4 regions of the Arthrobacter sp. Marseille-P9274 genome follow, and region 1 is predicted to be linked to each of the others. Evidence: predicted binding sites of a transcription regulator. Region 1 holds the regulator's gene; each other region holds the start of a gene.

What was found. Region 1 encodes LexA, which represses DNA repair genes until DNA is damaged. Its sites were predicted from a motif close to TCGAACANNTGTTCGA; they were not measured.
Region 2: OC550_RS03640 (HNH endonuclease signature motif containing protein) is a predicted target of LexA. The motif match lies at 2,118-2,133, and genes of this name have one in related genera.
Region 3: OC550_RS06060 (HNH endonuclease signature motif containing protein) is a predicted target of LexA. The motif match lies at 2,895-2,910, and genes of this name have one in related genera.
Region 4: OC550_RS11830 (HNH endonuclease signature motif containing protein) is a predicted target of LexA. The motif match lies at 3,063-3,078, and genes of this name have one in related genera.

The regions. Positions count from the first base shown of each region.
Region 1 covers NZ_CAMPOV010000001.1:1,059,222-1,064,427, forward strand. The annotation lists gene OC550_RS04810 (ATP-dependent DNA helicase) at 1-1,659, shown strand, start outside; gene lexA (transcriptional repressor LexA) at 1,678-2,439, opposite strand; gene OC550_RS04820 (LysM peptidoglycan-binding domain-containing protein) at 2,694-3,059, shown strand; gene OC550_RS04825 (histidinol-phosphate transaminase) at 3,130-4,224, shown strand; gene hisB (imidazoleglycerol-phosphate dehydratase HisB) at 4,299-4,919, shown strand; gene hisH (imidazole glycerol phosphate synthase subunit HisH) at 4,922-5,206, shown strand, end outside.
Region 2 covers NZ_CAMPOV010000001.1:808,569-813,774, forward strand. The annotation lists gene OC550_RS03630 (hypothetical protein) at 1-869, shown strand, start outside; gene OC550_RS03635 (redoxin family protein) at 949-1,896, shown strand; gene OC550_RS03640 (HNH endonuclease signature motif containing protein) at 2,145-3,806, shown strand; gene OC550_RS03645 (hypothetical protein) at 3,877-4,020, opposite strand; gene OC550_RS03650 (FAD-dependent oxidoreductase) at 4,376-4,678, opposite strand; gene OC550_RS03655 (hypothetical protein) at 4,795-5,019, shown strand; gene OC550_RS03660 (D-alanyl-D-alanine carboxypeptidase family protein) at 5,010-5,206, opposite strand, start outside.
Region 3 covers NZ_CAMPOV010000001.1:1,328,671-1,333,876, forward strand. The annotation lists gene OC550_RS06040 (SRPBCC domain-containing protein) at 1-407, opposite strand, end outside; gene OC550_RS06045 (alpha/beta family hydrolase) at 494-1,156, opposite strand; gene ligD (non-homologous end-joining DNA ligase) at 1,217-2,239, shown strand; gene OC550_RS06055 (dihydrofolate reductase family protein) at 2,241-2,786, shown strand; gene OC550_RS06060 (HNH endonuclease signature motif containing protein) at 3,056-4,882, shown strand; gene OC550_RS06065 (hotdog fold thioesterase) at 5,078-5,206, opposite strand, start outside.
Region 4 covers NZ_CAMPOV010000001.1:2,562,932-2,568,137, reverse strand. The annotation lists gene OC550_RS11840 (HoxN/HupN/NixA family nickel/cobalt transporter) at 1-917, shown strand, start outside; gene OC550_RS11835 (cupin domain-containing protein) at 1,058-1,366, opposite strand; gene OC550_RS11830 (HNH endonuclease signature motif containing protein) at 1,425-2,993, opposite strand; gene proC (pyrroline-5-carboxylate reductase) at 3,655-4,512, shown strand; gene OC550_RS11820 (TrkA family potassium uptake protein) at 4,521-5,204, opposite strand; gene OC550_RS11815 (TrkH family potassium uptake protein) at 5,197-5,206, opposite strand, start outside.

The sequences.
Region 1 (5,206 bases):
CTGTGCCTGCACAAGGTCGACGGCGGTTTCCCGGCGGACGATGCTCCGGAGGCGCTCTTCGACCTCGCCGATGAGACCGTCCCGCATCCGGCGCCGGCCCCCGGGCCGACCACCGCTCTGGGACAGGAAATCAAGCGGCTGCGGGCCTGGGCCGAGGAGACCGACACGGGGGACCGGGACGAGATTGTCCCTGGGGTCAGCGACCGGGCCTGGCGGCAGGTCTCCGTGAGCGCCATGGAGTGCCTCGGGGCCCAGCGGTGTCCGGTCGCGGCGGAATGCTTCAGTGAGCGCGCACGCATGCACGCGGCAGAGGCCGACGTGGTGATCACCAACCACGCGATGCTGGCCATCAACGCGTTCGAGGGGCTGGCCGTCCTGCCGGACTACGACTTCGTTGTTATTGACGAGGCCCATGAGTTGCAGGATCGCGTGACGGGGGCGGTCTCCGGACAACTCTCGGCCGCCATGATCACCGCCGCCGCCTCCAGTGCCCGCAAGCACACGGCAATCAGCGTCGATGCGCTGAACGCTGCCGCCAAGAGCTTCGAAGCGGCATTCGATTCGGTTCCGTCCGGACTCATGGCGGCCGGATTGCGGCCCGAGCAGGAACTGGCGTTGACCCAGCTGCGGGAGGCGGCTCGAACGGCACTGTCCGACTCCAAGCCCGATGGCTCGGGCGCGGCGGACGGCGGCAGGCAGATGGCAAGGTCACGGCTGGCGGCCATCCTGGAGCTGTGCGACCGGGTAGTGTCCACCGCCCACAGCCGGGAGGTCCTATGGATAACCCGTCCCAGCAGCTTCACAGCGGGCAGCGGTTACGGACCTCCGGACGAGACCCTGCCGCCGATGCTGAACGTGGCGCCGCTGTCGGTGGCTTCCCGGCTTCGCGAGGGGCTTTTCGAGGGCCACACCGTCGTCCTCACGTCCGCGACCCTCGCCATCGGCAACGCCTTCGACGCCGTCGCCGGCTCGCTGGGCCTGCTGGGCGAAGGAGCGCCGAAGTACAGCAGCGCCGATGTCGGGAGCCCGTTCGACTACCCGAAGCAGGGCGTGCTCTATGTGGCCTCCCACCTGCCAAAGCCAGGCCGGGGGACAAGCCCCGAGCAGTTGGACGAGCTCGAAGCGTTGCTTCGCGCCTCCAATGGAGGTGCCCTCGGACTGTTCTCGTCGCGGCGGGCCGCCGAGGATGCCGCCGCGGAGATGCGCAAGCGGCTGCCCTTCACGATCCTTTGCCAGGGCGAGTCGTCGATGGCGGCGCTGGTCCGGCAATTCTCGAGCGAACCGAATACCTGCCTGTTCGGGACGATGACGCTGTGGCAGGGGGTCGACGTGCCGGGAGAGGCCTGCCGCCTGGTGGTCATCGACAGGATTCCCTTCCCCCGGCCGGACGATCCGCTCATGACCGCCCGCACGCGGGCAGTGTCGCAGGCGGGCGGGAACGGTTTCATGACCATTTCGGCCACGCACGCCGCGGTACGGCTTGCCCAAGGTGCCGGACGGCTTATCCGTGCCGCGGGGGACCGGGGCATGGTGGCCGTGCTCGATTCGAGACTGGCCAATGCCCGGTATGGGGGCTTCCTCAGGGCGGCGCTGCCGCCGTTCTGGTCGACGAAGGACCGGGCGACGGCGCTCCAGATCCTGCAGCGCCTGGCGGGCTGAGGGCCCGCCGGGCGGCGGCTACAGGGCGCGCATCACCGAAACGACCTTGCCCATGATCGTCGCGCCGTCGCCGAGGATCGGTTCATACTGGGTGTTCTGCGGCAGCAGCCAGGTGTGGCCATCCCGCTGCCGGAAAGTCTTGACGGTAGCCTCGTCGTCCAGCAGCGCGGCGACGATTTCGCCGTTGACGGCGCTCGGCTGCCGGCGGACGACGACCCAGTCTCCGTCGCAGATGGCGGCATCGATCATGGAATCGCCGGAGACCTTGAGCATGAAGAGCTCGCCGTGCCCGACGAGCTGCCGGGGGAGGGGCATGACGTCCTCGACCACTTGGTCCGCCAGGATGGGCCCGCCCGCGGCGATCCTGCCGACCAGCGGAACGATCGCCGTATCGGAAGCCGTGGCCAGTTCCGATACCGACAGGCCGCCGATGCTGCGGAGTTTCTCCGGCTCGGCCATGCCTTCGATCTCCACCGCCCCTTTCTCGAGCGTCAGCGGCGTCAGGACCTCCATGGCCCTCGGCCGCTTGGGATCGCGGCGGATATAGCCGAGCTTCTCCAGCTGCGAGAGCTGATGCGTGACGCTGGAGAGGCTGGCGAGCCCGACGGTGTCACCGATCTCGCGCATCGACGGCGGGTAGCCCTTGGCGCTGATGGAACGCTGGATGCTTTCGAGGATCTTCTTCTGGCGGGGCGTCAGGCTCTTGGGGGACGCGGCCGCGCGCTTGCGTGCGGTTCCCGTGCCGTCGGCACCTGAAGTAGCTGCAATCTTCCTCGACATGAACTGGCCCCGGTTCTCTATCCGGCCACCCCGGGCTAGCCAGGGGTGGCCGGTCCAATGTTGTCAGTGGCAGCTGATGGACTCAGGCATGGCCGCCATTTCTTCAAGCCTAGGGCAGCCCTACTACGATCTCAAACATTTATTCGATCGAGTCTCGACAACATTCGATCACAAGTGCTACAAATGGAAACCGACAGTTCGAATATGCGTTCGAAACCAAGATGCATATGCACGCGGAACGGGAAGGTACCCTCATGTCTGTTCAGCTCGCCCCGCACGTCGCCCCGCAGGCTTTGCCCGGCTCGACGCCCGCGCTGCGGCTCACCCGCCGCGGCCGCCTGGTGCTCATCGGGTTGCCCCTGATGCTTGGCGTCGCAGTCCTGCTGACCCTGATCGGCTTCTTTACGGCGCCGGCCCTGGCCAGCTCGGGGCCTGACCTTGGCCCCGGCCGCACCGTGTCGGTCGCCGTCGCGCCCGGCCAGACGCTGTGGGATGTGGCCGTGCTGGCAGCGCCGGACCGCCACCCGCACGATGTCATTGCCGAGATCCAGCAGCTGAACAATCTGCCGAATTCCGTCGTTCGTGCCGGACAGCGGCTGTTCGTCCCGCTGGGGGACTAGCAGCTGTAATAAGAGCCGCTCCGGCAGGCCCGATTCCTGCCCCGGGCCCGCCGGAGCCTAAGCTGGTCAGGTGAACGACCAGCTGGATCTACTCAACCGACTGCCCCTGCGCAACAACCTGCGCGGGCTGACACCGTACGGAGCTCCGCAACTCGACGTACCCGTGCTTCTCAACGTCAACGAAAATACGCACGGGCTGCCTCAGGAGGTTGCCGACGCGATTGCGGCGCGCGTCCAGTCGGCGGTGGGGGGCCTGAACCGCTACCCGGACCGCGAATTCACGGAGCTGCGGGAGGCGCTGGCCAACTACCTCGGTCACGGGCTCTCCGCCGGGAACATGTGGGCAGCGAACGGGTCCAACGAGGTACTGCAGCAGATACTGCAGGCCTTCGGCGGCCCGGGGCGCCGGCTGCTGAGTTTTCCGCCCACCTACTCGATGTATCCCCTCCTTGCCAGCGGCACGGACACGGAGTACGTGACCGTCCGCCGCGACGCGGACTTCGGCCTGACCGCCGACCAAGCTGCCAAGGCGGTCCGTGATACCGCAGCCAACATTGTCGTCCTGTGTTCACCGAACAATCCGACCGGGACCGCGCTCGGGCTCGATGTCGTCGAAGCTGTCTACGAAGCCGGCGAAGCGAGCCAGGCGATCGTCATCGTCGATGAAGCGTATGCAGAATTTGCCCATGTCGGGACGGACAGTGCCCTGACGCTCCTGCCGGGCAGGGAGCGGCTGATCGTTTCGCGGACCATGAGCAAGGCCTTCGCCCTCGCCGGCGCCCGCGTCGGCTATCTTGCCGCAGCTCCCCAGATTGCGGACGCCCTCCGGCTGGTCCGGCTCCCTTACCACCTCTCGGCCGTCACGCAGGCGACCGCGTTGGCGGCGCTCGATCATGCCGGCGCGCTGCTCGCCAATGTCGAAGAGATCAAGAGCCAGCGGGACCGGATCGTTAGCGAGTTGACGTCGCTGGGGCTGCAGCCCGCGCCGTCGGACTCGAACTTCGTCTTCTTCGGCGGGTTGAAGGACCCGCACAGGGTCTGGCAGGGGCTGCTGGATGCCGGCGTGCTGATCCGCGACGTCGGGATCGCCGGGCACCTGCGCGTCACCGCCGGCACCGAGGCCGAGACCACCGCATTCCTCGACCGGCTGCGGGAACTGCTCTGAGCGGAGTCTTCTAGACTGATAAGTGCGGGTTCCGTGCGGACCCGCAATGACCCCTCTTGCCACAAAGGAATTCCATGACCGCGGATATCGCCACCACTGCACGCACAGCACGCCTCGAACGCACCACCAGCGAGTCGTCGGTGCTGGTTGAGCTGAACCTGGACGGCACCGGGCAGTCCGATATCAGCACCACCGTGCCGTTCTACGACCATATGCTCACGGCCCTCTCGAAGCACTCGCTGATCGACCTGACAGTGAAGGCCTCGGGGGACACGCACATCGACGCCCATCACACGGTCGAGGACGTCGCCATCACGCTTGGGGAAGTCCTGAAGAACGCGCTTGGCAATAAGGCCGGGATCCGCCGTTTCGGCGAAGCCACCGTCCCGCTGGACGAGGCTATCGCCCATGCCGTGGTCGACATCTCGGGCAGGCCTTACCTCGTCCACGACGGTGAACCGGCCGGCCAGGAATACCACCTGATCGGCGGCCACTTCACCGGTTCCCTGACCCGCCACGTCTTCGAGGCAATCACGCTGCACGCGCAGATCTGCCTGCACATGCGGGTGCTCGGCGGCCGGGACCCGCACCACATTGTGGAGGCCCAGTTCAAGGCCTTCGCCCGCGCCTTGCGCGCCGCCGTGGAGCCGGATCCGCGCGTCGAGGGCATTCCGTCGACCAAGGGAGCGCTCTGATTATGGCGCCCAAGGTGACCGTTCTGGACTACGGGTCGGGCAACATCCGGTCGGCAGTCCGGGCGCTGGAGCACGTCGGCGCCGAGGTGACGCTCAGCCACGATTCGCGGGCAGTCCTCGAGGCCGACGGCCTGGTTGTGCCCGGCGTCGGGGCCTTTGCGACCGTCATGGAAGGACTCAAGTCCGTCGACGCCATCCGCTGGATCGGCAGGCGCGTCGCAGGCAGCCGCCCGGTCCTGGGGATCTGCGTCGGACTGCAGGTGATGTTCGAGGCCGGCGTCGAGCAC
Region 2 (5,206 bases), 250 kb from region 1:
TCGAATGCAAGCTCGCTGCGAACCCTCAGGTCCGGCGGGAAATCATTGGACAGCTTTTCGACTACGCGTCCTGTTTCTGGAAGATGGACGTCAACGACTTCCTGGCCAAGTGGCGTCGTCGAGGTCCCGATCTGCTGGAGGCCTTGGACGATGAGAAGGCCGAGGTGCTGCGCGAAGCGATCGCCCGGAACCTGTCCGGCGGGCGGTTCCGGCTTGTCCTGGCCGCGGACGACCTCAACAAGCCGCTGAAGCGCATGGTCGAGTACCTGAACGCCATGAGCGGACCGGAAACGTCGGTGATCGCCGTCGCGTACACGCGGATGAGCCACGGGGAGGTTGAACTCCTGGTTCCGGAGGTCTACGGGCAGGAGTCGGCGGAGGCCAAGGCCAACCGGTCCGGGACAGACCGAGTGGTATGGGACCTGCCCACGTACCGTTCGTGGATACAGCAGAACGATTCGCAGGCCATCGCCGGGTTCGATGTGCTCGTGTCCGCCGCGGAGTTGGCAGGGCTGATGCTCACCGGCTCGCTGGCGGCCAAACCCGCCGCGGGGTTTCCGATCCTGGACGGCTCCGGGCAGCAACTCGGCACCCTCTCCGTGCTCGCCTACAGCGGCATGGGCACTTCCGTCGAGTTGAACTTCAATCGCCTGGCGTCCAAGCCGGAGGACGAGCGGCCTCCCACCGAAATATTGCAGGTGTTCCTGAACGATCTCGCTAATATCCCGGAGTTTAGGCCCGTCGCAGAGAAATTCAGGGCGACCGACTTCAAGAGCCGCGCACCCAACGTGCCGCTGCGTGTCCTCTCGCCGGGCGCGATCGACAAGCTTGTCGCGGCCCTCAAAGGACTCATGACCCGTCCGCGGTAGTGCCGCGAACGCGGTGTTGGTCCGCACTTGACCTTGCCCTTAGGGGCAAGGTCTACGGTGGGGGCGTGAGGAGGGCAAGATGCGGATCGGAGAACTGGCGGAACGGGCCGGGGTCACGGCGAAGGCCGTGCGGTACTACGAGTCGCTCGGGCTGATCGTCCCGGAACGGCGGGCGAATGGGTACCGCGAGTACGGCGAGTTCCACGTGCGCGCGGTCAGAGAGGTCCGACAGCTGGCCGAGTGCGGGATCGCGCCGAGCCGTGCGGCGCCCTTCATCGAGTGCCTCGACGCCGGACACGTCCACGGCGACGAATGTCCGGCGTCGCTGGCCGCCTACCGGGACAGCATCAGCGAGCTGGACCGCGCCATTGCCCTGCTCACCGCCCGCCGCGCGCTGCTCGCCAAACGCATGCAGGACGGCGCGGAGCGTTCCTTCAACAGTCTGGAGACTTCCGCCATGACCGACTACAGCGTTTTGCCCGAGGGTTTGCCTATTCCAACGGACGACGGCGGTGCGGCGCACCTTCCCGGCCTGGCGGTACCTGCGCTTACGCTTCCGTCGACGGACGGGCAGCAGGTCAACCTGGCCGAATTGGGATCGGGCCGCTCCATCATCTACCTCTACCCGCTGACCGGCCGGCCCGGGGTGGACCTGCCGGCGGGCTGGGACGAGATCCCCGGCGCCCGCGGCTGCTCGACCGAGGCCTGCGATTTCCGCGACCACTTCAAGGAGCTGGCCGCGGCCGGAGTCTCGCGCGTGTTTGGACTCTCCAGCCAGGACACCGGCTATCAGCGGGAAGTGGTCGAGCGGCTGTCACTGCCGTTCCCGATGCTCTCGGACCAGGAGTTTATGCTCCAGGAGGCCCTGGACCTGCCGGTGTTCTCCGCCCCGGGGCACGAGAAGCTGTACTCGCGGCTGACACTAGTGATTCTCGATGGCATCATCGAACACGTCTTCTACCCCATCTTCCCGCCGAACAAGCACGCGCAGCAGGTCCTGGAGTGGCTGACGGCGAACCCGCACTGATGGATATCGGCTCGCTTTCCATCCATCCATCGGGATAAGAGCTGGGCTTGTTCGCCGGTATAACACGCGGACCTCGAACTGCTCTTCTTGGCCCGGATCTCCTAACCGCTAGCCGCGACCGAGCCCGATTCACATGCGGGGAGTCTACTTACACGGACACCATAAGTGGCCGTCCAAAGGAGCCCTGACTCGTCCTACACAGCGCAGATTTATCGTGCTATCAGAACGCATTTTCGATAGAATTAGGCATGGCGATCGCACCCCTCGAAGCGACTCAGGAAGCCACCGGCTTCCTCGCTTCGATGCGCGACGAGCTACAGGAATTCGCCACGATTTTCCGTCAGAATGCCGGCCTTCAGGACCCGCGGGTCGTGGCCGATTGCGTGGGGCTGTTCGAGGATCTTTCGAGGACCGTCGAGCAGCTGCAGGTCACCGGGGCGCATACGGTGGAGCGGCAAGGCGTAGCAAGCGCGGTGGGCCGGGACCCGGGCAACCCGGAGTCAAAGTCGGAGTTCCGGGACGCCGCGGACTACCTCCGCGCCCGGCTACGGATCAGCCGGACCGAAGCCAGACGCCGCATCCGCGTCGGCGCCGGCACCATGCCGCAAACCCTCATCTCCGGCGGCGAGGCGCCGCCGAAGTACGAACACCTGGCAGCAGGACTGGCCGAGTCCGAGATCGGCGGCACGGCCGCCACGCTCATCCACGACACCCTCGAACGCATCCGTCCGGTTGCCGCCCCGGACCACCTGGCCGCCATGGAACAGCAGCTGACCCGGCAGGCGGCGGAATCCGATCTGGACACGCTGCGCATCATCGCGCGTAGCTGGGAAGCCGCCATTGATCCAGACGGACGCGAACCCAGCACGGAACAGCTCGCCGCCCAGCAAGGCGTCTTCATCAAACGGAAGCGCTGGGGCCTGCACCGGCTCGAAGTATGTGCCACGGATGAACAGTACGAGCACCTCATCACCGCCATGAACACGGCCACCAATCCGCGCCTGCAAACCACCTTCGGCCCCGAAGCCGGCGACCCTCAGGCTACCCATAGCAGCCTCGGCCACCTCACGGACGGCGCCGCCGGGGAGGCAAGCGAAGCGGCAGCCGGCCCGGCGGGAGAAGCAGGACCGCCCCCGGGCTGGCCGAACCCCACCCGGCCCCAGCTACTGCTGCAGGGTCTGGTCGGGGCCTGCCAGATCGCGCTGTCCACGGATAAGCTTCCCAGCGCCGGAGGCCACCGCCCGCAGGTCATGGTCACCATCGACTACCAGGACCTGATGAGTGCAACCGAAGCCGGCACCACCGGCCAGGCCGTCTTCACCGGACTCATCACACCCCGCACGGTCCGCAAGATGGCCTGCGACGCGGACCTCATCCCCCTCGTGTTCGGCGGCAAAGGCGAAGTCCTCGACATCGGACGCGCACAGCGGCTCTTCACCCCCGCCCAGCGCCGCGGCCTCGTCGCCCGGGACAAGGGCTGCGCCTTCCCCGGCTGCACCATGCCGGCCCACTGGACCGAAGCCCACCACATCCGCTACTGGAAAAAACACAAAGGCAGCACCTCCGTCGCCAACGGCGTGCTCCTCTGCTCCTTCCACCACCACCTGGTCCACGCCGGAGACTGGATCATCGAATCGATCGACGGCATACCGTGGTTCATCCCGCCCGCCTACATAGACCCCTCACAAGTCCCACGACGAAACAGATTCCGGCACCCGCCGGTCCTCAAACACACAGGCCAATTGACGGCTCCGGCCCGACAGACAGACGGCTGCAACGAGCCATCAGGAGGATCTCCAGTGCTCACCGCCACGGCCAGTCCTCCGGCCCCGGCCCCTGTCGAATCAACCGACAACTGGAGTCGCCCATTCGGCGACGGACCGCTGCAACCGAACGAACCGCCCTGGTAGAAACTCGCGCTCCTTCAAGCGTTTTTCAGTTGCGGGATGGTGCAGGAGAGGCCTCGGAGGGTCCAAACGTTCAGTCCGTCTCCGGTCCGGCGCAGTAGGCGCACTCCGGCTCGGAGCACGGGGCGTCGTACGGGCCGAGGTTCTCCGCCGAAAACAGGCCGGTCCTGCCGGGCGCTGCTGGAGTGGTCAGAGTACTCGTCCTTGAGTGGCTCATGCGAAGTGCCTTTCATTAGCCGTTGATGTGATTCCGCCAATCCAGCATGCAGGCTGCCCATGCATAGGGTAAAGCGGGCTTTTCCCATGCATACCGGTTAGAAAAACCGAACAGTGGAGCGCGCTCCCACGGGCTCCACTCTCCGGCTCCGCTATCACCAATGCTTCACAGCTCCACCGCTCCACGGCTCCACCGCTCCACGGCTCCACGGCTCCACGGCTCCACGGCTCCACGGCTCCACGGCTCCACGGCTCCACGGCTCCACGGCTCCACGGCTCCACGGCTCCACGGCTCCACGGCGATGGTGCGCCCGGAGACATCCCGGGCGCACCGGCGTCGTTGTTAGCTTGGTTATCTACCGGCCGATGGGCCTAACGAGGGGCCTGTCGGCGGCGAAACGCGCGGGGTCCAGGAAGTCCAGGTCGATGAAAGGGGTCTCGCCGAGGGCTATCTGGGCGGCGAGTTCGCCGATGGCGGGGGCGTGCTTGAAGCCGTGGCCGGTGTCGCCGCTGGCGACGATGATGCGCGAGCCCGGGTGCAGGCGGCCGAGGAGGAACTGGCCGTCGGGGGAATCCGTGACCATGCACATCTTGGCTGCAACGCGGTCGGGTTCCAGGCCGGGAAAGCCTGAGTGACGAGGCCGGAGAGCTGCTGCCAGTCCCGCTCGCGGGTGACGGTGCGGTCGATGGGGTGTCCATCGGCACTGTGCAGCACTACTTCGGCTGGAAGGAGAACCTAGTCGACGAGGCGATCTAAAGCATCGCCGCCGACACGGTGAACGCGATTCTGATCAGACGAGGGACCCAGGACGGCGAATTCCACCCGGTCGCACCAATCGACCACATCGTCGATATCCTCTTGCGTCTGACCGACGGCTACACCACGGGCCAGGCCGCGGGTTTCCTCGACGCAGCCGCCCCGACCGGGAAGGACATCACCGCCAGGTTCGAGACGGTAGCGGCTGCCCTGCTGGGCGTACCCCCGTCGGCTCAGGGGTAGTCAGGCGCTGCGTCCAGCCGGAAGAAATCCTCCAAGGTGAGGAAATCGCCGTCGTTCATGTCCGCCACGAGGGACGTGCCGACGTACCGCAGGTGCCATGGCTCGTACGTGTAGCCGGTGGTGGCCTCGGCTCCCTTCGGGTAGCGGATGATGAAGCCGTAGTCGTCGGCGTGCTCGGCGGCCCATT
Region 3 (5,206 bases), 270 kb from region 1:
GTCCAGCCGCTTCTGTGCAGCTCCAGCCGTTCCCCGGTCGCGAAGCCGCGCTGGGTGAGGGCAACCCGGGTGCTTCCGTCCGCGGGGTGGAGGGACAGGACGACGACGGTCTCGCGGTCGTCAGGTACCGGTTCCTCCCATCGGAAGGTGTACTCGAGCCGCCGCGGAGGGTCGACGTCACTGAATTCCCCGGCGAGGTGGAAGGCATCCCCGTCCGGCGGCTGCATGGTCAGCCGGTAGCTGCCACCCGGCCGGGGGTCGAGCTCGGCCTCCGGCGTGGTGAATCCCTCGGGCCCCCACCACTTCGCCAGCTCGTCCGGGTCCGTCAGCAGGCGGAAGACCTGCTCGCGAGGGGCTGCCAGGGTGAACCCCAGCTCCAGCACCAGATCGCCCTGCTGCTCACCCATGTTCCTGCTCCAACCGCCGGGAAGCGGGACTACTGCGCCCGCCAGCCCATCGTAAACCCGGCACGGACGCGCCGGCAGGGCCGAAATCAGTGCTGCGCTCGCAGGAACGCGGCGACGGGAGCGGCAACGGAAGCCCCGATGTCGTAGGAGCCCCGCTTCCGGCCGGCGACGTCAAAGGAATGCCCGCCGCCTTCCACCCATTGGATCGTTGCCGTCGGCCCGATCTTGGCCACGACGGCTTCCAGCAGTTCCGGGGTCGCGAAGGTGTCCTTGGTGCCCTGCAGGAAGAGCATCGGCAGGGTGAGGCCGTAGAGATGCTCGTCCCGGAGCTTCTCCGGCCTGCCGGGCGGATGCAGCGGATAGCCGAGGTACACCAGCCCCGCGGCCGGCATCCCCTCGGCGACGGCCATGGAGGCCATCCGTCCGCCGAAGGATTTCCCGCATGCCCACAGCGGTTCGCCGGCTGACCGCTCGGCGGCCGCGGCCATGGCTGCGCGCCACGTGCTGATGGCTGCGGGCGGTCGGTCCGGGAACTTCCGGCCCGCCTCCCGGTAGGGAAAGTTGAACCGCAGGGTGGCCACGCCGTCGTCGTTCATGGCGTCGGTGAACCCGCGCAGGAACGGATGCTCCATCCCGGCGCCGGCCCCGTGGGCGACAACTAAGGTGGCAGACGCGTTGTCGGGCCGCGCGTAGGCGGCGGAAACCGTGGCGTCGCGAACGGCAAGCTGCAGTGGCTGTTCGTCTGGCATGTACCCATGATGCCGCGTTGGCCCTCGTCAGGGACGCCGACATGCCTTTATGGTGGTCCCATGGCCAGCGAGCAGACGATCCTGAAGGTGGATGGACCCCACGGCGAGCGGGAAATGCGGATCTCCAGCCCGTCGCGTGTGATGTGGCCCGACCTGGGCCTGACCAAGCTGGACCTGGCACGCTACATCGCCGAGGTGGGGGAGGCCTTCATCGCCGCCAACGGGGACCGGCCCGTTGCGCTCCAGCGGTTCAAGGAGAATATCGACGGCGAGCAGTTCTTTTCGAAGAATCCGCCCAAGGGCGCGCCCGAGTTCGTGCGGTCCGTCCCGGTCATCTATCCGAGCGCGCGCTCGCATCCGCAGCTGGTCCTGGACGAGCCGGCCGCTGCCGTCTGGGCCGTCCAGATGAACACCATTGTGTTCCACCCTTGGCCCTCGCGGACCGCCAACACGGACAACCCGGACCAGCTGCGCATCGACCTGGACCCGCAGCCCGGCACCGACTTCGACGACGCGGTGCCGGCGGCGCTGGAACTGCGGAAGGTGCTGGCGGAAGCCGGGCTGGAGGCGTTCATCAAGACGTCGGGCAACCGCGGCCTGCATGTGTACGCGCCGATCAAGCCGACCCACGAGTTCCTGGATGTGCGGCACGCTGTCATTGCCGCAGCGCGGGAACTGGAGCGCCGGATGCCGGACCAGGTCACCACCGCGTGGTGGAAAGAGGAGCGGGGCCGCAAGGTCTTCGTGGACTTCAACCAGGCCAACCGGGACCGCACCATCGCCGGCGCCTACAGCCCGCGGGCACTCCCCAACGCCTCGGTCTCCTGTCCCGTCACGTGGGAGGAGCTGGAGCACGTCAAGCCCTCGGACTTCACCATCGCCACCGTGCCGGGCCGGCTGAAGGAGGCCGGCAATCCCTGGGCCAAGATGCACAGCAACCCCGGCACCGTTGACGAACTGCTGGGCTGGTGGGAGCTCGACTGTGCCGCCGGCCTGGGCGAGCTGCCCTTCCCGCCGGACTATCCAAAGATGCCGGGCGAACCGCCGCGCGTGCAGCCGAGCCGCGCCAAGAAGAAGGAGTGACATGGCCAGGACTGTCTACTACGTTGCCAGCTCGCTCGACGGATTCATTGCCGACGAGGATGACAAGCTGGAGTGGCTCTTCCAGTTCAACGACGCCGACGGCGTGAAGGAATCCTACGAAGAGTTCATTGCCGGCATCGGCGCCCTGGTCATGGGCTCGGAAACCTACAAATTCCTCCTGGACAACGGGGGAGAGGGCGCCTGGGAATACGGCAGCACGCCCACCTGGGTCTTTACGCATCATGAACTACCGGGCATCCCAGGCGCGGACATCACCTTCGTCCGCGGCGACATCACGGTCTTCCATCCAAACGTCGTGGCCGACGCCGGCGACCGCGACGTCTGGGTGATCGGCGGCGGCGAACTGGCCGCGCAGTACCTCGACGCCAGCCTGCTCGACGAACTCATCGTCACCTACGTGCCGGTGGTCCTCGGTCGCGGCAAGCGCCTTCTGCCCGTCACAACGACGACGGCGCCCGCCGCCTTGACCGGTTCCCGCACCTTGGGTTCCGGCATGGTGGAACACCGCTATAAATTCGCCCAGTGACCCGCTTCGCCCGGCAACCCGCCTCGCCCGGTAGCCCGCCGCCTGGTGCTTGCCGTCCTCTACATCTGGCCCGTCTCCGAGGGTTTAGGTTATCCACACCCCTAGTGATAGAACGTTTATTCTATTAGAATGGTGTGATGGCGAACACACCAGCGGAATCACCGCAGGAGGCAGAAGGCCCGGAGGCCTCGGGCCGTACCGGTGGCGCTCATGCCAGCCCCTCAGGATCTGCCGGCCCTGAGCCTTCAGCCGTTCTTGCGGCTGTTCCCGTGTTTGGTCTGCGGCCGGCGGATCCGTTCTCGTGCCGTCCGCCGTGGGACGAGAACTCGTGGGAGGAGGGCGAGGCCGTGGATGCCGAGGGCATTCCCCTCGACGCGCCGGATGCCCCGATCCCGCTCTACGTGCTGACCGGACATGACGCCCCGTTGGAGGAGGACCCGTGGGCCGGAAGCCGCGGCGCGTTTACACCGCCGGCGTGGGAGCCTGTGCTGCCGGCCCGGTCCGGGCAGGTGAAGGACCTGCTGCCCTTGCTGGGGTCCCGGGAGCCGTCCCGCATGCTGTACCAGGAAGCCGCGCACGAACTCATCGCCGCACGCCGCGCCTCCGCCTGGCTGGAGGCCCGCATCCTGCGCCTGCTCAACGCCCTGGTCCGCGAGGCCGTGAACGAACAGCCCCACGGCTGGCCCGCACCCCTCGGGCCGGGCACGCCGGACGAACATCTGGCCGAAGCCGCGGCCATCGCCGAAGCCGCCGCCGCACTGCAGATCCCGGAAAGGACCGCCGCGATCCGCATCAACTATGCCCGAACCATCGCCGGTGAATGCCCCAACACCCTTGAAACCCTCGAACAAGGCAACCTGACCGGCGTGCAGGCAGCCATCATTACCGACGAAACCACATCGCTGCCGCCCCAGGCCCGGCCCGGATTCGAACACGAACTCCTCGAGCTCGCCCCCGCATGCTCCACCAGCAGCCTGCGCCGCCGCGCGAAAACACTCCGCGAAAAACGCCACCCCGAAACCATCACCGCCCGCCGCGCCAAGAAAGCAGCCGACCGCCACCTCGAACTCAAACCCGACTACGACGGCATGGCCTGGCTCTCCGCCTACCTGCCCGCGGAAACCGCCGTCGCCGCGTTCAACCGCGTCCAGGCCATCGCGCTCTCCGTGCAGGGCCCCGAAGAACCCCGCACCCTGACCCAGCTCCGCGCCGACGCCCTCACCCACCTCCTGCTCACCGGGACCCCCAAACCCGCTGGCGGCCTTGCTGCCGGCGGGTTTGGGGGTCCCGGGCCCGTGGACCCGCGGGAACACCCCGCCCTGGACGGCGGCCTTCCCCCGGGCACCGGGTACGGGATCGTGCCCACCGTCGCGCTGACCATCCCCGCCCTCACACTGCTCGGCCTCGGCCAGGAACCTGCCCACCTCGACGGATACGGGCCGATCCCCATCGACGCAGCCGCCCGCCTGGCCGCGAACGCCCCCTCGTTCACCCGCGTCCTGACCGACCCGGTCACCGGCGCGGTCCTCACCATGGACCGCAAACAGTACCGGCCCACCGCCGCGCAACGCCGCTACCTGCGCCTGCTCTACGAAAAATGCACGTTCTACGGCTGCTCCCGCTCCAGCGACCACTGCGAACTCGACCACACCATCGGCTGGGCCGACGGCGGATCCACCAACGTGGCCAACCTCGGGCCGGAATGCAAGCGCCACCACCGCCTCAAAACCGAAACCGACTGGAACCTGCAACAACCCAATCAAGGCGAATTCGACTGGACCTCTCCCGCAGGAATCGGCTACCCGACCAGGGCCGAGCCCCTGGTGCACACCCCGCCCGAAGAACTCGCCAGCATCCTCGAACACCACGAAATCCACACCATCAACACGAAACTCCGCGCCTACTACAACCGCAAACACCAACAAACCGGACAATCCGAACCAGCCGGACCAGCAAAGCCAGCACAGGCCCGCTCCGCGGCCCTCCCACCCCCAACCGGCCCGCTCACGGCACCCCGCCACAACGCCCCGACGGGCGCAGCGCATGACGACGATGGGCACCACCACGGCAGCCCGGACGAACCACCACCCTTCTAGCGAACGCCCCTGGTGCCGTTCATCGGACAGCCCGGTGCTCCACGGACGGCGCGATGCGACCAAGGACGAACAGATGCGCCCTACGGACGGCAAGGTTCGCCCAGGGGCGAAAAGATGCGCCTACGGTGGCCTGATGCGATAACAAGGCCTGCAGGGACCAACTCCCGCTTATCCCATTTGCAGCCCGCAACCTGGTTATGCGTTGTCCCGAATCAGATTGGTGATCCGGGCGGTGGAGAGCCGGCGTCCTTGCTCGTCCGTCATGACCACTTCATGGACGGCCAACGTGCGGCCCAGTTGGAGTGCGGTGGCGGTTCCGGTCAC
Region 4 (5,206 bases), 1.5 Mb from region 1:
CCTATTCGTTCACGGCGGACACCAACCCCCTGGCCCTCGGAATGTTCTTCACCGCGTACCTGGCTGGCGTCAAGCACAGCTACGACTGGGACCACATCGCCGCCATCGACAACTCCAGCCGCAAATTCGCCGCCCAAGGCCGTTCGCCGGTCAGCGTCGGCTTCGCTTTCAGCCTCGGGCACAGCAGCATCGTCCTGATCGCGGGGATCCTCGTGGTTAGCGGCGCCGCCGTCATGGCCACCGCCCTGGACGACGGCTCGCCCGTCAACACAGCGCTCGGGCTGATCGGCGCCATCGTCTCCGCCACCTTCCTGCTGGCCATCGGCATTTTCAACGGCGCCGCCTTCCGCCGTGCCGCCAAGGTCTTCCAGCGTGTCCGCGCCGGCGAACGCGTCACCCCGGACGAACTCCGCCCGCAGGGACTCGTCGCCCGGCTGCTCGACAAGCCGCTGTCCCGCATCAACCGCCCGCGCGACATCTACTTCATCGGATTCCTCTTCGGGCTCGGCTTCGACACCGCCACCACGATCGCCTTCCTCCTCCTGACCGCCTCCGCCGCCCTCGCCGGCGTCTCACCCCTGGCCCTCATGGCCCTGCCCCTCGGCTTCACCGCCGCTATGACCCTCTGTGATACCGCCAATGGCCTCGCCATGATGAAGATGTACCGCACGGCGATCTCCGACCCCGAGAAGAAGATCGGCTTCAACATGGTTGTCACCGGCCTGTCCTCATTCTCAGCGCTGTTCATCGCCGCCATCACCATCGCCGGCCTGCTCCACAGCGCCGGGCTGACCGGCCCCATCACTACCTGGCTCGGCGAACTCGACCTAGGCCACGCGGGCCTTGTCCTCGTAGCCGTCTTCCTCACCGTCTGGGGCATCGCCCGCCTCACCTGGCGCCGCCCGGCACTAGGCTGAGGCGCTGCTGAGGTGCTGCGGCAGGGCGTCACCTGACTGTCGCAGGCATGTGCAGAAGGTGTACGCAGGAAGTTGTGCAGCCGCTACACGTGCCACTACTGATTTTCCTCCTACCCGGGCAAGTGGCATGGACTCAGATCCTAGTCTTGGGAGCGATTCTTGGCCTCGATTTCGACGAACACGAACTCCTCCGGGCCGGGGTTGATGACGTTGTGTTCGCTGCCGGCCGGCCGGGTGTAGGACTGGCCGGCTGTCAGTTCATTGATAAATTCGCCGTCAGCCAATTGCAGTTTCAGCGGACCCGTTGTTATAGGCACGACAACGTAGTCGAACTCGTGGCGGTGCCAGCCGGTCTCGGTACCGGCCTGGAACCGCCATTCGGTAACGCGGAAATGTTCGTTGTCTATCTGGACGGTTGCCCGTGCCTGTGCCTGTGCTTGGGTGGACATAATTGGTCACCAATTTCTCTCGTTGGAATCGAGCGAGCGTTGTGCTGCCACTACGTTTCTACCAAGGAGGCGTGTCCGGCTGCAGTGGCCCGTCGCCGAAGGGCCGGCTCCAGCCGTCCGTTGATTCGACCGACGCCAGCGCGCCCGGTGACAGTGCGGGAGAACCCGCGGCAGTGCGGGCCGGGGCCGACTCTGCGGAACTTGGGCTGCGGTCGTCGCTTCGTGACGGGGGTGGCGTCAATTGCTGTGCCCGTTTGAGGACAGGCGGGATTCGGTAGTGGTTGCGTCGTGGGACTTGGGAGGGGTCGATGTAGGCGGGCGGGATGAACCACGGTATCCCGTCTATCGATTCGATGATCCAGTCTCCGGCGTGGACCAGGTGGTGGTGGAAGGAGCACAGGAGCACGCCGTTGGCGACGGACGTCCTGCCTTTGTGCTTCTTCCAGTAGCGGATGTGGTGGGCTTCGGTCCAGTGGGCTGGCATGGTGCAGCCGGGGAAGGCGCAGCCCTTGTCGCGGGCCACGAGGGCCCGGCGCTGGGCCGGAGTGAAGAGGCGCTGTGCTCGTCCGATGTCGAGGACTTCGCCTTTGCCGCCGAACACGATGGGGATGAGGTCGGCGTCGCAGGCCATCTTGCGGACCGTGCGGGGTGTGATGAGTCCGGTGAAGACGGCCTGGCCCGAGGTGCCGGCTTCGGTTGCACTCATCAGGTCCTGGTAGTCGATGGTGACCATGACCTGCGGGCGGTGGCCTCCGCTGGCGGGAAGCTTATCCGTAGACAGCGCGATCTGGCAGGCCCCGACCAGACCCTGCAGCAGCAGCTGGGGTCGGGTGGGGTTTGGCCAGCCCGGAACCGGCCCCGCTTCCCCGGCGGCATTCGCGTCTTCGGAGGCGGGGGAGTCGCCTTCCGGCGCGAAGGTGGTTTGCAGGCGCGGGTTGGTTGCCGTGTTCATGGCGGTGATCAGGTGCTCGTACTGTTCATCCGTGGCACAGACTTCCAGCCGGTGCAGGCCCCAGCGCTTCCCTTTCACAAACACACCCTGCTGGGCGGTGAGCTGTTCCGTGCTGGGTTCGCGTCCGTCCGGGTCGATGGCGGCTTCCCAGCTACGCGCGATGATGCGCAGCGTGTCCAGGTCCGCCTCCGCCGCCTGGCGGGTCAGCTGTTCCTCCATGGCGGCCAGGTGGTCCGGGTCGGCTACCGGGCGGATGCGTTCGAGGGTGTCGTGGATGAGGGTGGCGGCCGTGCCGCCGATCTCCGATGCCGTCAGCCCGGCTGCGAGGTGTTCGTACTTCGGCGGGGCCTCGCCGCCGGAGATGAGGGTGTGCGGCATCGTGCCGGCACCGACGCGGATGCGGCGGCGGGCTTCGGTCCGGCTGATCCGCAGCCGGGCCCGGAGGTAGTCCGCGGTGTCCCGGAATTCGGTCTTCGACTTCGGGTTGGCCGGGTCCCGGCCCAGGGCGTTCGCTATGTCCTGCTGGTCGATGGCATGCGCGCCGGTGACCTGCAGTTGCTCGACGGTCCTGGAGAGGTCCTCGAACAGCCCTACGCATTCCGCCACTACCTGCGGGTCCTGGAGACCGGCATTCTGGCGGAAAATCGCGGCGAATTCCTGTAGCTCGTCGCGCATCGAAGCGACTCAGGAAGCCGGTGGCTTCCTGAGTCGCTTCGAGAGGTGCGATCGCCATGCTTAATTCTATCGAAAATGTGTTCTGATAGCACGATAAATCTGCGCTGTGTAGGACAGCTGAGGGGGCTGAAACGAGGTCCGAGGCATGGCCGCGAGGAGACCATCGATCCGGGATTCGGGCGCTTTCGGGCGTGGCAAATGCGCCGTCCCATAGCGGGCACGGCTAGTGCGATGAGGGCGCCCGTATTGCGTTCCTCGGCATACTCCGGTGGCAGGGGGATGCCCTCAGAACTTTGCGCCGCAGCTACTGCAGATGGAGTCCGGTAGGCCCGTTCTGGATGGGCAGGAAGACCGTGACATACCCGGGCCAGACACACATATTTGGCCTATAACCCCATTTTTGGGCCGGTCGGCCCGTGAGCCGGTTCAGGTTCTGATTAAAGAGAAGTACCGGCAGGTGCTGCGGACGGTTGGGGGAGACATCCGCTTGCCTGCCGGTACTTGGATCAGACCAGGAAGCCTAATCCGTAATCACTCGCACCTTTATGAGGTAGTTAAGACTGTAGGGACCGAATGTGGGACAAAACCCTTAAGAAGCTGGGAGAAGTCTGTGAATGCTTCTCCGCCGGAGCCGTCTGCCGCCCCGTGATTCAATGTCAGCATGACTGCACAGACTTCCACTTCTTCTTCCGGCCGCACCGTCTTCCTCGGCTGCGGATCAATGAACGAGGCCATTCTGGCGGGCCTGCTGTCCAGCGGGACCGATGCGCAATCAGTCACCGCTACCGTTCGCCGCACGGAGCGCGCCGAGGAGTTGCGCGACCGGTATCCGGGGCTGACGGTGCTGGCCGAGAACGAAGTTCCCGAGGCTAACAGCAAGGCCGTGCAGGGAGCCCGGCTTGTGGTGCTGGGCGTCAAGCCGGCCGGCATCGCCGACCTCTGCCGGCGGATTTCGGATGACCTGGCGCGGGAGACCGTCGTCGTTAGTGTTGCCGCAGCGGTCACTGTGGCGACCATGGAGGCAGCACTGCCCGAGGGACAGCCGCTGGTGCGCAGCATGCCGAACACCCCGCTGAAGGTGGGCCGCGGCGCCGTCGGAATCGCAGCCGGAACCCACGCCGGCCCGGAGCAGCTGAAGCTGGCTGAGGCGTTGTTCTCCGGGGCGGGGACCGTGGTGGTCGTGCCGGAGGACCAGCTGGACGCGGTGTCCGCGGTCAGCGGGTCCGGTCCGGCGTACGCGTTCTACCTGGCGGAAGCCATGGCCAAGGCCGGCGCGGAGCTTGGGTTGGGGGCCGAGCTAGCGTTGACCCTGGCTCGGGAAACCGTGGCCGGGGCGGGCGCCATGCTGGCCCAGGAAGGGGCGGACCCGGCGGCCCTGCGCAAGGCCGTGTCCAGCCCGAACGGCACGACGGAACGAGCGATCGCAGCCTTCGACGAGGCCGGGCTGCCGGCCGTCATTGCCGCCGGGATGCGCGCCGCGGCGGACCGCGCCGCGGAACTTTCCAAGGAGCTGGGCTGACCTGCCCGTTATGGGCGCGCTGCGAAGCGCTCGAGCAGGTCGACGTGGCCTGAAACGATGAGCATGTCCCGGCCGGAGACCTTGGTTTCCGGCCGGGCATAGGTAAAGTCCTCGCCCGGTGATTTCACGCCGACGACGGTCACTCCGTACTTGGACCGGACTGCGGATTCGCCGAGCGTGAAGCCCTGGGTTTCCTTGGGCGGATACATCTTGACGATCGCGAAACCGTCGTCGAACTCGATGAAGTCCAGCATCCGCCCGCCGACCAGGTGCGCGGCGCGGCGGCCGGCATCGGCTTCCGGGTAGATCACGTGGTTCGCGCCGATGCGGGTCAGGATCTTGCCGTGCGAGGCGGTGATGGCCTTGACCCATAGGTGTTCGATGCCCAGGTCCACGAGGTTCACGGTGATGAGCACCGAGGACTCGATCGAGGTGCCCACGCCGACGACGGCCGAGGTGAAGTCCTGCGCGCCGAGCTGCCGGAGGGCGTCGATGTTGGTCGCGTCCGCCTCGACGACGTGGGTCAGCTGGTCGGACCATTTCTGCACCAGCGTGGGGTCGCGTTCGATCGCCAGGACTTCGCGGCCCTGCTTGACCAGCTGCTCGGCCGTGGCCGCCCCGAAGCGGCCCAGTCCGATGACGAGGACCGGAGCGTTGTGCGAGGGGCGGTTGCCTGAGGATCTGTCAGCCAATG